Regions from separate parts of the Buttiauxella sp. 3AFRM03 genome, predicted to be linked through region 1. Evidence: predicted binding sites of a transcription regulator. Region 1 holds the regulator's gene; each other region holds the start of a gene.
The links. Region 1 encodes PurR, which represses purine synthesis genes. Its sites were predicted from a motif close to CANGCAAACGTTTGCNTG; they were not measured.

Region 1 (3,184 bases):
CTATGTCACTAACCTGAATAATCTGGTTAAAGGCAGCGCGTTTGAGGGTAAAACCCTCGAAGAGATCGTTCGTACTTCCGAAGGTGGCGTATTTAACAACGCCGCTCAGGTCTGGAACCACACTTTCTACTGGAACTGCCTGGCACCAAATGCTGGCGGCGAGCCAACTGGCGAACTGCTGGAAGCCATCAATAAATCTTTTGGTAGCTTCGCTGAGTTCAAGCAGCAATTTACTGATGCTGCTATCAAGAACTTCGGTGCTGGCTGGACATGGCTGGTTAAACAGGAAGATGGCGCATTAGCGATTGTTTCTACCTCTAACGCTGGCACCCCACTGACGACTGCAGCTAAACCGCTGTTGACTGTGGATGTGTGGGAACATGCGTACTACATCGACTACCGCAATGCTCGTGCTGGCTACCTTGAGCATTTCTGGGCGCTGGTGAACTGGGCGTTTGTTGCGAAGAATTTAGCAGCTTAATGCAAAAGTAAATGGGCCGCGATTTGCGGCCCATCTTGATCAAAGCGTAAAAATCAGTGCAGTACGGCAGTTAGTGCGCCGAAAACAATCAAAGCCAAAACAATTACCGTCGTCGTGATTGAAAATTTCAAATCGGTGCTCATCATTAAACTCCTTTTATATCCATACAATCGATGTGTCAGGGTGATTTTCCCACAACCAGAGATAAAAATCCTCCAGGTTTTAATCTGATATCAATTTTCCCTCTTCCACTTTTCGCCTGGATAGGCCAAAATCCCTCGCTAATTTGTTGCGTATCGTCAATTCAATGCCCTCCTCCCGTTTTATGTCGCAATCCCGGCATACCTGCAACCATCATGTTGCCTGTGGAGTCAGCGTACGCAAACGTTTAACATAATAGCAATCAAGGGTTTACGATATAGCCCGGAGTGAATTTTAATGGCGACAATCAAGGACGTGGCGAAGCGCGCAAACGTTTCCACTACAACCGTATCACATGTGATTAACAAAACCCGTTTTGTGGCGGAAGAAACGCGCAATGCGGTGTGGGCAGCAATTAAAGAATTGCACTACTCGCCAAGCGCCGTAGCACGAAGCCTGAAAGTTAATCACACCAAAACGATTGGTCTGCTTGCCACTTCCAGTGAAGCACCCTATTTCGCCGAGATAATCGAAGCGGTGGAAAATAGCTGCTTTGAAAAAGGCTACACCCTGATTTTGGGCAACGCGCACAACAACTTTGAAAAGCAGCGCGCTTACTTATCGATGATGGCACAAAAGCGTGTCGATGGCCTGTTAGTGATGTGCTCTGAATATCCTGAATCATTGCTCACCATGCTTGAAGAGTACCGTCACATCCCTATGGTGGTGATGGACTGGGGCGAGGCTCGTGCCGATTTCACCGACTCCGTGGTCGATAACGCTTTCCACGGCGGTTATCTTGCTGGACGTTATTTGATTGAACGCGGCCACCGCGAAATTGGCGCCATTCCCGGGCAAATGGAACGTAACACCGGTGGCGGCCGCCATGCAGGCTTTATGAAAGCACTGGAAGAAGCGGGAATTTCCATTCCGGAAAACTGGATTGTTCAGGGAGACTTTGAACCTGAATCAGGTTACCGCGCCATGCAGCAGATCATCGGCCAGTCTCATCGCCCAACAGCGGTATTCTGTGGCGGCGACATTATGGCGATGGGTGCTATTTGCGCTGCTGATGAAATGGGGCTGCGCGTACCGCAGGATATTTCCGTTATCGGTTACGACAACGTACGCAACGCGCGTTACTTCTCACCGGCATTGACCACCATCCACCAGCCGAAAGATTCGCTAGGGGAAACGGCGTTTAATATGCTGCTGGATAGAATCGTCAACAAACGCGAAGAGTCGCAGTCGATTGAGGTTCACCCGCGTCTGATTGAACGCCGCTCTGTGGCTGATGGCCCGTTTCGCGATTATCGCCGCTAAGTGTGTGTCGGATGTCGCGCAAGCGACATCCAGCAGACTTACAGCGGCTCCTGTAGCCACTCCTGATTCATCGTGTCACTATCGCCTAAGTAATCCAACAGCCAGGCCAACGCTGGCGATGCATCGTTTTGCTGCCATGTCAGGCAACATGCCGCGTCAGGGAATGGATTATCCAGCGTTAATTCGCGCCATTTCCCTGAAGCAACCCACGGTTTGGCAATATGTAACGGCACCATGCCGATACACAACCCCGCGCTCAAGCAATCCGAACCGGACGCCCAATCAGGCACTACCACGCGGCGCTGGTTATCTAACAGCCAGGTAATTCGTTTTGGTAATGAACGCGAAGTATCTTCCAGAACTAGCGATGGCCAGGCACGCAGGTCATCATCGCTTAACGTCCCATCGCACTGTGCCAGTGGGTGCGAGGAAGCCACCACGCAACGCCAGCTCAACGTTCCCATATCACGGAAGGCATAACGCCCCCCAACCGGAATCGCCTGAGTCGCGCCAATCGCCACTTCTACGCGTCCATCCGCCAGCGCATCCCACACGCCGTTGAACACTTCCTGAAAGATACGTAATTCGATATCAGGAAAATGGCGATAGAAATCCAGCACCAGTTGCCGCGTTCGCTCCGGTTTTACAATGTTATCAACTGCAATCGCCAGGTGACCACGCCATCCATTGGCGATCTGTTGGCACTGTTGCCGTGTCGTCATCATTTTTTTGATAACAGAGCGGCCTTCTTTGAGAAAAAAGACGCCAGCAGGGGTTAATTCAACATCCCGATGACGACGTTCGAATAGCGGAACGGCTAACCAATCTTCGAGTTGCCGCACCGTATAACTAATGGCAGACGGAACGCGGTGCAACTCTTGTGCTGCACCGCTGAAGCTGCCATTGCGCGCTACCGCATCGATGACTTCCAGCGAGTATTCTGACCACATTTCTTTGCTCACAAATTTTTTGAACGCAACCTACAAATATTAGCGTTTCACAAGCGTAATTGCACTCCGTACACTCTCGCGGCGATTAACCTGCAAGATAAAACAAGAGAAAATTATGCAACCATCAAAAGGATTTCTTATCTGGCTGGCCGGATTAAGTGTGCTGGGGTTCCTCGCCACAGACATGTATCTGCCTGCTTTCGCTGCCATTCAGCAAGATTTACAGACCGACGCCTCTGCCGTCAGTGCCAGCCTGAGTCTGTTCCTTGCCGGCTTTGCGTTTGCCCAG
Region 2 (3,184 bases), 1.4 Mb from region 1:
AGGCCTGTTTGCGCGGCATCCCCCCTAACACAGCGGCATCAGCCATGGCTTCGATAAACATAAACACATACGCTGGTGCAGAGCCGCTAACCCCCACAACCGGATGGATCATGGTTTCAGACACCACTTCGGCAAGCCCGAAGCTGCGGAAAATGTTAACCGCATCGGCAATATCTTCGGGAGTAGCCAGCGCGTTTGGCGTGATGGACGTCATACCCGCATTCACTAACGCTGGGGTATTGGGCATGGCGCGAATAATTTTGCGATCGTGGCCCAGTGCTTTAGCCAGAGAATCCAGCGTTACGCCCGCAGCAATGGAAATCACCACCGAGTCTTTATTCAGGCTGGAATTGACTTCACTCAGCACTTTTAGCATGACATTTGGTTTCACGGCACCGAAAACAATATCTGCAATTTGTGCCACTTCTTGCGCACTTTCTGCCGCATTAATACCATATTGATCGTGCAACTCTTGCACTTTATCGGGCGAAGGTGTGTAGACCCAGATATTACCAGGAAGCACCTGTCCACTGGCTATCAGACCACCAAGGATGGCTTTCCCCATGTTGCCGCAACCAATAAAACCAATCTTCTTATCCATAGTCTCACTCCATCTTCTGAGTTGTACGATGAGCATAGCTTAACGTGATTTCCGCCGCTTCGGCTAACCGTAAGCAAAGATAAAGTTTGCGATTCTGCAAAAGCACGGCAAGATCGCCACCATAAACCCCGACCCACAGGAATCGTCATGCAAATCTGGGTGGATGCTGATGCGTGTCCAAAAGTGATTAAAGAAGTACTGTTTCGTGCAGCGGAACGCGCACAAATGATGGTAACTCTGGTTGCCAACCAGGGGCTAAAAGTTCCACCATCGCGCTATATCCGCAGCCTGCAAGTGGCAAGCGGGTTTGATGTTGCTGATAACGAAATTGTGCGCCGCTGCGAAAAGGGCGACTTAGTCGTCACCGCAGATATTCCTCTGGCCGCTGACGTGCTGGAAAAAGGTGCGATTGCACTGAACCCTCGTGGAGAGCTGTACACGCCAGCGACTATCCGGGAACGCCTGACGATGCGCGATTTTATGGATACTTTACGAGCCAGTGGTGTACAAACTGGCGGGCCAGACAGCCTCAACCAGCGTGACCGCCAGCTATTTGCCAACGAACTGGAAAAGTGGCTGCTGGTTGCCAGCCGTTCAAAAGGCGCCTAAAACCGATGTAATTCTATTCCGCGTACTAGCTTGCTGATATGATGATTCGCGTAACGAAAAACGTTATAGATTCAGATTGCTGACAAAGGGTGATAAATGTGTTTTGTAGGGTGGCTAAGCGTTAGCGTCATCCACCATTTACGCCAGTTGTGTCGGATGACGCTGCGCTTATCCGACCTACGAAGACGTTTGTCATCAGTCTCTGGATTTTTACCTACTCAGATTTTTACCAACTCTGGCGTACTGCTGAGGATTAGCCACTGATGACTCAACCCATTTATTTAGTCGGCGCACGAGGTTGTGGCAAAACAACCGTCGGTGTTGCATTAGCGCAGGCATTGGGCTGTAACTTTGTCGATACCGACCATTACCTTTTAGACAGCACCAAAATGAGCGTTGCCGATATTGTGGAAAAAGAGGGCTGGGAAGGTTTTCGTCGTCGTGAATCAGGTGCGCTGCAAAGTGTTACTGCTCCCGGTACGGTTATTGCCACCGGCGGCGGCATGGTTCTGGCCGAAAGTAACCGTCAGTTTATGCGTGAGCATGGTGTCGTCATTTATTTGCGAGCTCCTGCGCAAATCCTGGCATCACGTTTAGAAGCTTTCCCGGAAGAAGGCCAGCGTCCAACGCTCACTGGCAGACCTATTACGGATGAAATCGTTGAGGTTCTCGCCGCGCGTGAAGCGCTTTACAACCAGGCTGCACACCATGTCGTTGATGCCACTCGTCCGCCTGCGGAAATTGTTGAAGCGGTGCTGGCGGTACTGCATACGGCTCGAGCCAGCTGATTTTTGTCTATACTTAACGCTCATTCATCTCCAAAGGAAGAGCGATGGCGAGCAATCCTCCATACCCCCGGGAAGCGCGTATAGTTGCCGTTGAAAAAGGTGCGACAGATAAAACTGTGACCTGGTATCAACTTCGAGCCGATCATCCCCATCCTGATACGCTGATTAGTGAGCACGAAAGCGAACAAGAAGCGCTGGATGCTAAACAGCGTTATGAAGATCCGCGAAAGACGTAAAATCCCGGCAAGGACGCCAGAATCCCCTCATCTTTTAAGTGAATTCATTGACCTGGTGATTAATCACATCTTTTGCTCAATTCATTTGTTAAATATTCATTACCATGATGTTGTATCAATGTCGTTGACGTTTCGTTGAATATTCCAGCAGGTGCTCTGCAAATATGCTGCTACGCTTTGTGGTTAATTATTGAGCGACCTTCAGCAGAGTATCATTTGTAAGGATTGGTACCAGCGCAGCATTGAGGGGCTGATATGGGACAAGGGCGGAACGAACATGAAACAAACATTGGCAATTATTACCATCGGCGTCGTCCCGGTCAGTGAAATACTGCCGCTACTGACAGATCACATCTCTGAAGAGAGAATCAGACACCTCAGTTTACTGGGCCACCTCTCTCACGATGAAGTGATGGCTGAATACTCCCCTACACCGGGAAATGAACCACTTCTGACGCTTTTATCCGGCAACGTGCTGGTTTATGTCGATAAACAAAAAGTTGAGAAGGCGCTGCAGAGTGTGATTGAAGTGCTGGATAATCAGGGCTTCGATGTCATTTTGCTGATGAGCACCCACCGCTTATCGAATCTCTCCGTGCGTAACGGTATTTTGCTCGAGCCAGAACGTATTATCCCACCGCTGGTGGCCTCAATTGTCGATGGGCATCAAGTCGGTATCATCATCCCCGTTCCTGAATTGCTGAAATTTCAGAATAAAAAATGGCAGTTGTTGGAAAACGAGCCGCTGTATGAATTGGCGAATCCCATTCATGGAAGCGAGCAGGATTTAATCGAAGCCGGAAAGAAACTGGTTAAAGATGGTGCGGATGTGCTGGTTCTGGACTGTCTGGGTTTCCACCAAAAACATCGTGATTTGTTGCAAAAATCACTCGATGTTCCGGTATTGTTATCGAACGTGTTAATTGCGCGCTTAGCGTCAGAGTTGCTCG
Region 3 (3,184 bases), 650 kb from region 1:
CCGGCTACACCAGCCCCGGCTGGGGACACGTAAACTGCATTATTTATTGCGACAGCAACCAGAGCCGGCACTCCATGTCGGTCGGGATCGTTTGTTCCAGATACTGCGTGGCGCACGATTACTGGTAATACCGAAACGGGCGTATCACAAAACGACTCAAAGCCATCATCGCTTTTATCGTCATCCTAACTTATTGAAGGCGGGAGAAAATCAGGTTGTTGCCAGCCGCCCGGAGCAGGTGTGGGTCGCGGATATCACGTACATTCCCCTGCGTAAGGGAACGGCGTACCTCAGTCTGATAACAGACGTCTGGTCGAGAAAAATCGTGGGATATCATGTGCATGAAAGTCTGCATACCCATCATGTGGCTAAGGCGTTCAGAATGGCGCTGGTCAGCAGGCGTACAGCACATCCACTGGTGCATCACTCAGATCGGGGTGTGCAGTACTGTTCAACAGAATATCAGGCACTACACCAACGCCATGGGGTCATCTGCTCGATGACAGACGGGTATGACTGTTATCAGAATGCGCTGGCGGAACGGGTAAACGGGATATTAAAAATGGAATATCTGCTCGGGAAGCCAGAAGATATCGGATAGGCAAGAAAGATGGTCAGGGAGTCGGTGGAAATCTACAACACGCGGCGGCCACATCTGTCGCTAAAATACAAAACGCCCGATGAAGTTCATCGGGCGTTGTAAGGCCGAAAAGTGTCAACCTATAGCAGGACTAGTCACTGCTGATGGCTTACAGCACAGCAACAATCGCTTCGCACAGCGGAGCCATATTGTCTGGCGTCATGCCTGCAACGTTCACACGCCCTGAAGCAACCGCATACACACCAAACTCTTCACGTAAACGCAGCACCTGTTCTTTAGTCAGGCCGCTGAACGAGAACATACCGTTCTGGTTGATGATGAAGCTAAAGTCGCGGTTAGCGCCTTTCTCTTGCAGGGTATTGACGAACAACTGGCGCATACGGTGAATACGCTGACGCATGTCTGACAGCTCTTGTTCCCAAATTGTACGCAGCGCGTCATTGCTCAGAATGGTAGCAACAACGGAGGCGCCGTGTGCTGGCGGGTTAGAGTAGTTAGCACGAATCACAGCCTTCATCTGGCTGAACGCACGATCCACGGTATCCGCATCAGCAGCAACCAGAGTACAAGCACCTACGCGCTCGTTGTAGAGGCCAAAGTTCTTAGAGTAAGAGCTGGCAACAATCAGTTCTTTGTGGCTTGCAGCAAAGATACGCAGACCTTCGGCATCTTCTTCCAGACCACGGGCAAAGCCCTGATAGGCGAAGTCAAACAGCGGCAACCAGCCTTTAGCCAGTGACATTTCTGCCAGAGTTTTCCACTGCTCAGCCGTTGGATCAATACCGGTTGGGTTATGGCAGCAACCGTGGAACAACACCACGTCACCTGCTTGTGCAGCTTGCAGGCTGTTAATCAGGCCATCGAAATTCAGAGAGTGGTTCTGCGCGTCATAGTAATCATATTCGCACACTTCCAGCCCAGCAGAGTTAAAGACGCTTTTGTGGTTTGGCCAGCTTGGATTGCTCACCCACACACGTTGGGTGGTGGTATTTTTGGCGAGGAAATCAGCGGCAACACGCAGTGCACCAGTACCACCAGGGGTTTGAGCCGTACGAGCACGTTTGTTTGCACTCAGAGCATTATTTTTCCCGAACAGCAATTCCTGGGTACAGCTACCAAATTCTGGAATACCGTCAATACCGAGGTAGTTCTTGGTGTTCTCATTTTCCAGCAGATACAGCTCCGCTTTCTTAACGCAGGTTAAAACCGGAGTTTTACCCGTTTCATCCTTATAAACACCAATACCAAGGTTAATTTTAGTCGGACGGTCATCGGCGCGAAACAGATCGGCCAAACCAAGAATTGGATCAGCAGGAGCAGCGGTAATGTTCTCAAACATGACGAGTTTCCATTGTGATATCGAGGGGAGTAACGCACTCAGGTTAACTGCTGTTTTAGTAAATGCCAACCGTTTGCAACAAAAAGAAACTGCTCTCGTCACAAGTTATTTTTTTCACCTCTCCGGGCATAAAAAAACAGGGCCGAAGCCCTGTTTTTAAATCATCCTGACAACAATGTTGCTGGATAATTAGAACTGATAAACGATACCAACAGCAGCCTGGTCGCCAGTTGCTTGTTTAGCAGATTCGCTATACTCGTTGTCGTCCAGCATGTTGAACTGGTATGCAGCATACACGTTCATGTTTTTGTTGAAGTAGTACCAGGTACCCACTTCGATGTATTTAACCAGGTCAGCATCGCCACCGGAGAAGGTGCCACGAGCCTTCAGGTCTTTACCTTTAGACTGCACGTAAGCGATGGATGGACGCAGACCGAAGTCGAACTGGTATTGAGCTACAGCTTCGAAGTTCTGAGTTTTGTTTGCGAAGTTATTGTCTGGTTCGCGAGTCATGTTAGTAGTTTCAGCATACATGATTGCAGCGTAGACGTTGTTTGCATCGTACTTAGCAGCAGTAGACCATGCTTCAGCGCGGTCGCCACCAGCACTTGCCCAGTTGGCATTAGTTGCTGCTTCACGTTGTTCGAAAGTACGGTTTGCAGACTCATAACCAGCTGCAACGCTGAAGCCTTCGCCGATGTCATAAGTTACAGCGGTGCTGTAGCCGTCGCCGTTAGCTTTAGCGCCGTTACCAGCACGACCTAAAGTAGGCACGCCGTTTTCGTCCAGGCTTGGAGCAACTACGTTGCTACGCTCGTTTTTACCCTGGTATTGCAGAGCAAATGCCAGGCCATCAACCAGACCGAAGAAGTTGTTGTTACGGTAAGTCAGAACGCCAGTAGTACGGCCGTTCATGAAGTTGTCGGTAGCAGCCCAAGAATCGCCGCCCCACTCAACCAGCATATCGGTATAAGCCGCTACGTCGTAGATTGCGCCGTAGTTACGGCCGTAATCCAGGGAACCTGCATCACCAAATTTCAGACCAGCAAATGCCAGACGGGTGTTAGTAGGCTGAGTGCCTTCCGCGTTGGAGGCATTCATGTTGTATTCCCACTGGCCGTAACCGGTCAGTTGGTCATTGATCTGAGTTTCACCTTTGAAACCGATACGAGCATATGTGGTGTCATTGCTAGAAGTGTCACCAGTAGTGGTCCATACGTGCTCGCCTACAGCTTTGCCGTAGA
Region 4 (3,184 bases), 1.7 Mb from region 1:
TGCGGTACCACACGTGGCTATCAAAACGTGGCAACTGCGCACCCAGCACATTCACTTCGTCGGCAAACGCATGCACGTCGCCATGCTCTGCGGCGTGGAACCAGTTTACGGGGGCGTGATGGGCATTTTTCGCCAGCGTATCCAGCATCGCCAGCATCGGGGTCTGGCCGACGCCTGCGGAAATCAACGTCACTGGAGTTTGTGCGTTGACGTTCATAAAGAAATCACCCGCCGGAGCGGCAAGATGCAGTTCATCGCCTACTTGTGCGTAATTGTGCAGCCAGCTTGAAACCTGGCCCTGGTCTTCACGTTTCACCGCAATGCGATAGCTTTTACCATCTGGCTTGCGGGTCAGTGAATACTGGCGAATTTCCTGATGCGGGAACCCTTCTGGTTTCAGCCACACGCCGAGGTATTGGCCAGGCTGATAATCCGCGACCGGTTTGCCATCCGCGGGTGCAAATTCAAAACTGGTGATAAGCTGGCTTTGCGGCTCTTTTGCCACAATGCGGAAAGCACGCGTGCCTTCCCAGCCGCCATTTTTCGCCGCGTTATCCTGGTAGATTTCCGCTTCACGGTTGATAAATACACCCGCCAGCACACCATACGCCTTGCCCCACGCATCCAGCACTTCCTGGCCTGGGCTGAACAGCTCATCCAGCGTTGCTAACAGGTGGCCGCCGACGATGTCGTACTGCTCTGGTTTAATCTGGAAGCTGGTGTGCTTCTGGGCGATTTTTTCTACCGCAGGCAGTAACACCGCCAGATTTTCAATATTCGTCGCATAAGCACAGATGGCATTAAACAGCGCTTCACGCTGATCGCCATTGCGCTGGTTACTCATATTGAAGATCTCTTTTAGCTCAGGGTTATGGCTGAACATACGATCGTAAAAGTGTGCGGTAAGTTTTGGGCCGGTTGCTGCAAGCAGGGGAATGGTGGATTTCACAACAGCGATAGTCTGGGCATCAAGCATGGTATAGCTCCATTTTCTGACATTAAAATTTAATAGTGCATTTAAAATGCATCTTATAAAACTCTCCGCTAAAAAAAAAGCACTACATTGTAAATGGATACTGACTGAGTCGATTCGGCTCACAGAACGTGAAATTTATGCATGTTGATGATGAATTAATATCCGCTGAAATAGCTTGCCACTTTCCCCTTCAAACCCTTGCAGGACGCCAAGCCAATCGTTTGCGTAAAAACCTCTGTCAAGGCCTATCACCCAGCACTGTTTCGGTTTACACTGTTGCCCGTCGCCCAAAAGGGCACCCTCGTTGCTGTAAATTTTTACTGTTAGCTGAGTTTAGGAGATGCGGATGTTAAAGCGTGAAATGAACATTGCCGATTATGATGCCCAACTGTGGCAGGCTATGGAGCAAGAAAAAGTACGTCAGGAAGAGCACATTGAACTGATCGCCTCCGAAAACTACACCAGCCCGCGCGTGATGCAGGCTCAGGGTTCTCAGTTAACCAACAAATATGCAGAAGGCTACCCAGGCAAACGCTACTACGGCGGTTGCGAATATGTTGACGTGGTTGAGCAATTGGCTATCGACCGTGCAAAAGAGCTGTTCGGCGCTGATTACGCTAACGTGCAGCCGCACTCAGGTTCACAGGCTAACTTCGCGGTCTACACCACGCTGCTGGAACCAGGCGACACCGTTCTGGGTATGAACCTGGCGCACGGCGGCCACCTGACTCACGGCTCCCCGGTAAACTTCTCCGGCAAGCTGTACAACATCGTTCCTTACGGCATCGATGAATCCGGTCATATCGATTACGCAGATCTGGAAAAACAAGCCAAAGAACACAAACCGAAAATGATCATCGGTGGTTTCTCTGCTTATTCTGGTGTGGTTGACTGGGCAAAAATGCGTGAAATCGCCGACATGGTTGACGCGAAACTGTTCGTTGATATGGCACACGTTGCGGGTCTGATTGCCGCAGGCGTTTACCCGAACCCGGTTCCACACGCTCACGTTGTGACTACCACTACGCACAAAACGCTGGCAGGCCCACGCGGTGGTTTGATCCTCGCTAAAGGCGGCAGCGAAGAGCTGTACAAGAAACTGAACTCTGCAGTATTCCCAGGCGCGCAGGGCGGCCCACTGATGCACGTCATCGCGGGTAAAGCTGTCGCACTGAAAGAAGCGATGGAGCCAGAGTTCAAAACTTACCAGCAGCAAGTGGCTAAAAACGCGAAAGCGATGGTTGCTGTGTTCCTGGAGCGTGGCTACAAAGTGGTGTCTGGCGGTACTGACAACCACCTGTTCCTGCTGGACTTGGTTGATAAAAACCTGACCGGTAAAGAAGCCGATGCTGCATTGGGTCGTGCGAACATCACCGTCAACAAGAACAGCGTACCAAACGATCCGAAGAGCCCGTTTGTGACTTCCGGTATCCGTATCGGTACCCCTGCGGTGACTCGTCGTGGCTTCACTGAAGCTGACGTTCGTGAACTGGCTGGCTGGATGTGTGATGTGCTGGATAGCATCAACGACGAAGCGGTTATCGAACGCACTAAGCAAAAAGTTCTGGATATCTGCGCACGTTTGCCTGTTTACGCATAATCCCTGACTTGTAAGAGTAGCTACCGTCTTGGACGTCAAGCGGTAGCTGCATAATTTTCATCCCATGGTAATCGGGTTTTCAGTACGCCGAAGCACATATGTACCAGCTTACGCATCACTGCACCCAGCGCCGCTTTTTTCGCCTTACCTTTCGCTACCAGCCTTTCATATATCGCCTTCGCGGGTTTATTCCACCGGATTGCACTCAGGGCTGCTACATACAGTTTGGCTCTGACTATTGAGGGGCCTGTTTTTGACATATGTGCCCGCCCGCGTACCGAACTGCCGGACACTCTCTCCACCGGTGTTATTCCCAGATACGCTGCCACCTGCGAGGCACTTTTGAACGTCCCGTCTTTCAGTAGTGCCAGCATCTCCCGTCCCACCTGCTCCTTCACACATTTTATCGATTTCAGCAGCTCCAGATCGGCCTTCAGTCCCGGGTCGTTATCTGTGTGGTCAGTAATGAGCTTTTCTATCCGTTCCAGTTCATCACTCAGCCAGCCGTGTGTCCGCTCCAGTGAGCCTATGACCTCCCGTGGTGTCGAGGTTGAATGCGCTTTTTCAAGCCGGTTGGCCGTCCTCTGCACATCCTCTTTCAGCGCGTC

Region 2: the regulator PurR is predicted to act here: its motif matches at 1,389-1,406, upstream of aroL (shikimate kinase AroL).
Region 3: the regulator PurR is predicted to act here: its motif matches at 2,003-2,020, upstream of D8682_RS07515 (amino acid aminotransferase).
Region 4: the regulator PurR is predicted to act here: its motif matches at 1,187-1,204, upstream of glyA (serine hydroxymethyltransferase).

What each region holds. Positions count from the first base shown of each region.
Region 1 is NZ_CP033076.1:602,469-605,652, forward strand. Features, by position in the region: gene sodB (superoxide dismutase [Fe]) at 1-481, shown strand, start outside; gene D8682_RS27410 (YnhF family membrane protein) at 535-627, opposite strand; gene purR (HTH-type transcriptional repressor PurR) at 920-1,945, shown strand; gene punR (DNA-binding transcriptional activator PunR) at 1,984-2,895, opposite strand; gene punC (purine nucleoside transporter PunC) at 3,011-3,184, shown strand, end outside.
Region 2 is NZ_CP033076.1:1,956,602-1,959,785, reverse strand. Features, by position in the region: gene proC (pyrroline-5-carboxylate reductase) at 1-601, opposite strand, end outside; gene D8682_RS10620 (YaiI/YqxD family protein) at 749-1,210, shown strand; gene aroL (shikimate kinase AroL) at 1,474-1,998, shown strand; gene D8682_RS10610 (YaiA family protein) at 2,043-2,234, shown strand; gene D8682_RS10605 (AroM family protein) at 2,512-3,184, shown strand, end outside.
Region 3 is NZ_CP033076.1:1,253,821-1,257,004, reverse strand. Features, by position in the region: partial or broken gene D8682_RS07520 (IS3 family transposase) at 1-726, shown strand, start outside; gene D8682_RS07515 (amino acid aminotransferase) at 750-1,940, opposite strand; gene D8682_RS07510 (porin) at 2,130-3,184, opposite strand, start outside.
Region 4 is NZ_CP033076.1:4,267,093-4,270,276, forward strand. Features, by position in the region: gene hmpA (NO-inducible flavohemoprotein) at 1-976, opposite strand, end outside; gene glyA (serine hydroxymethyltransferase) at 1,323-2,576, shown strand; gene D8682_RS21390 (IS110 family transposase) at 2,612-3,184, opposite strand, start outside.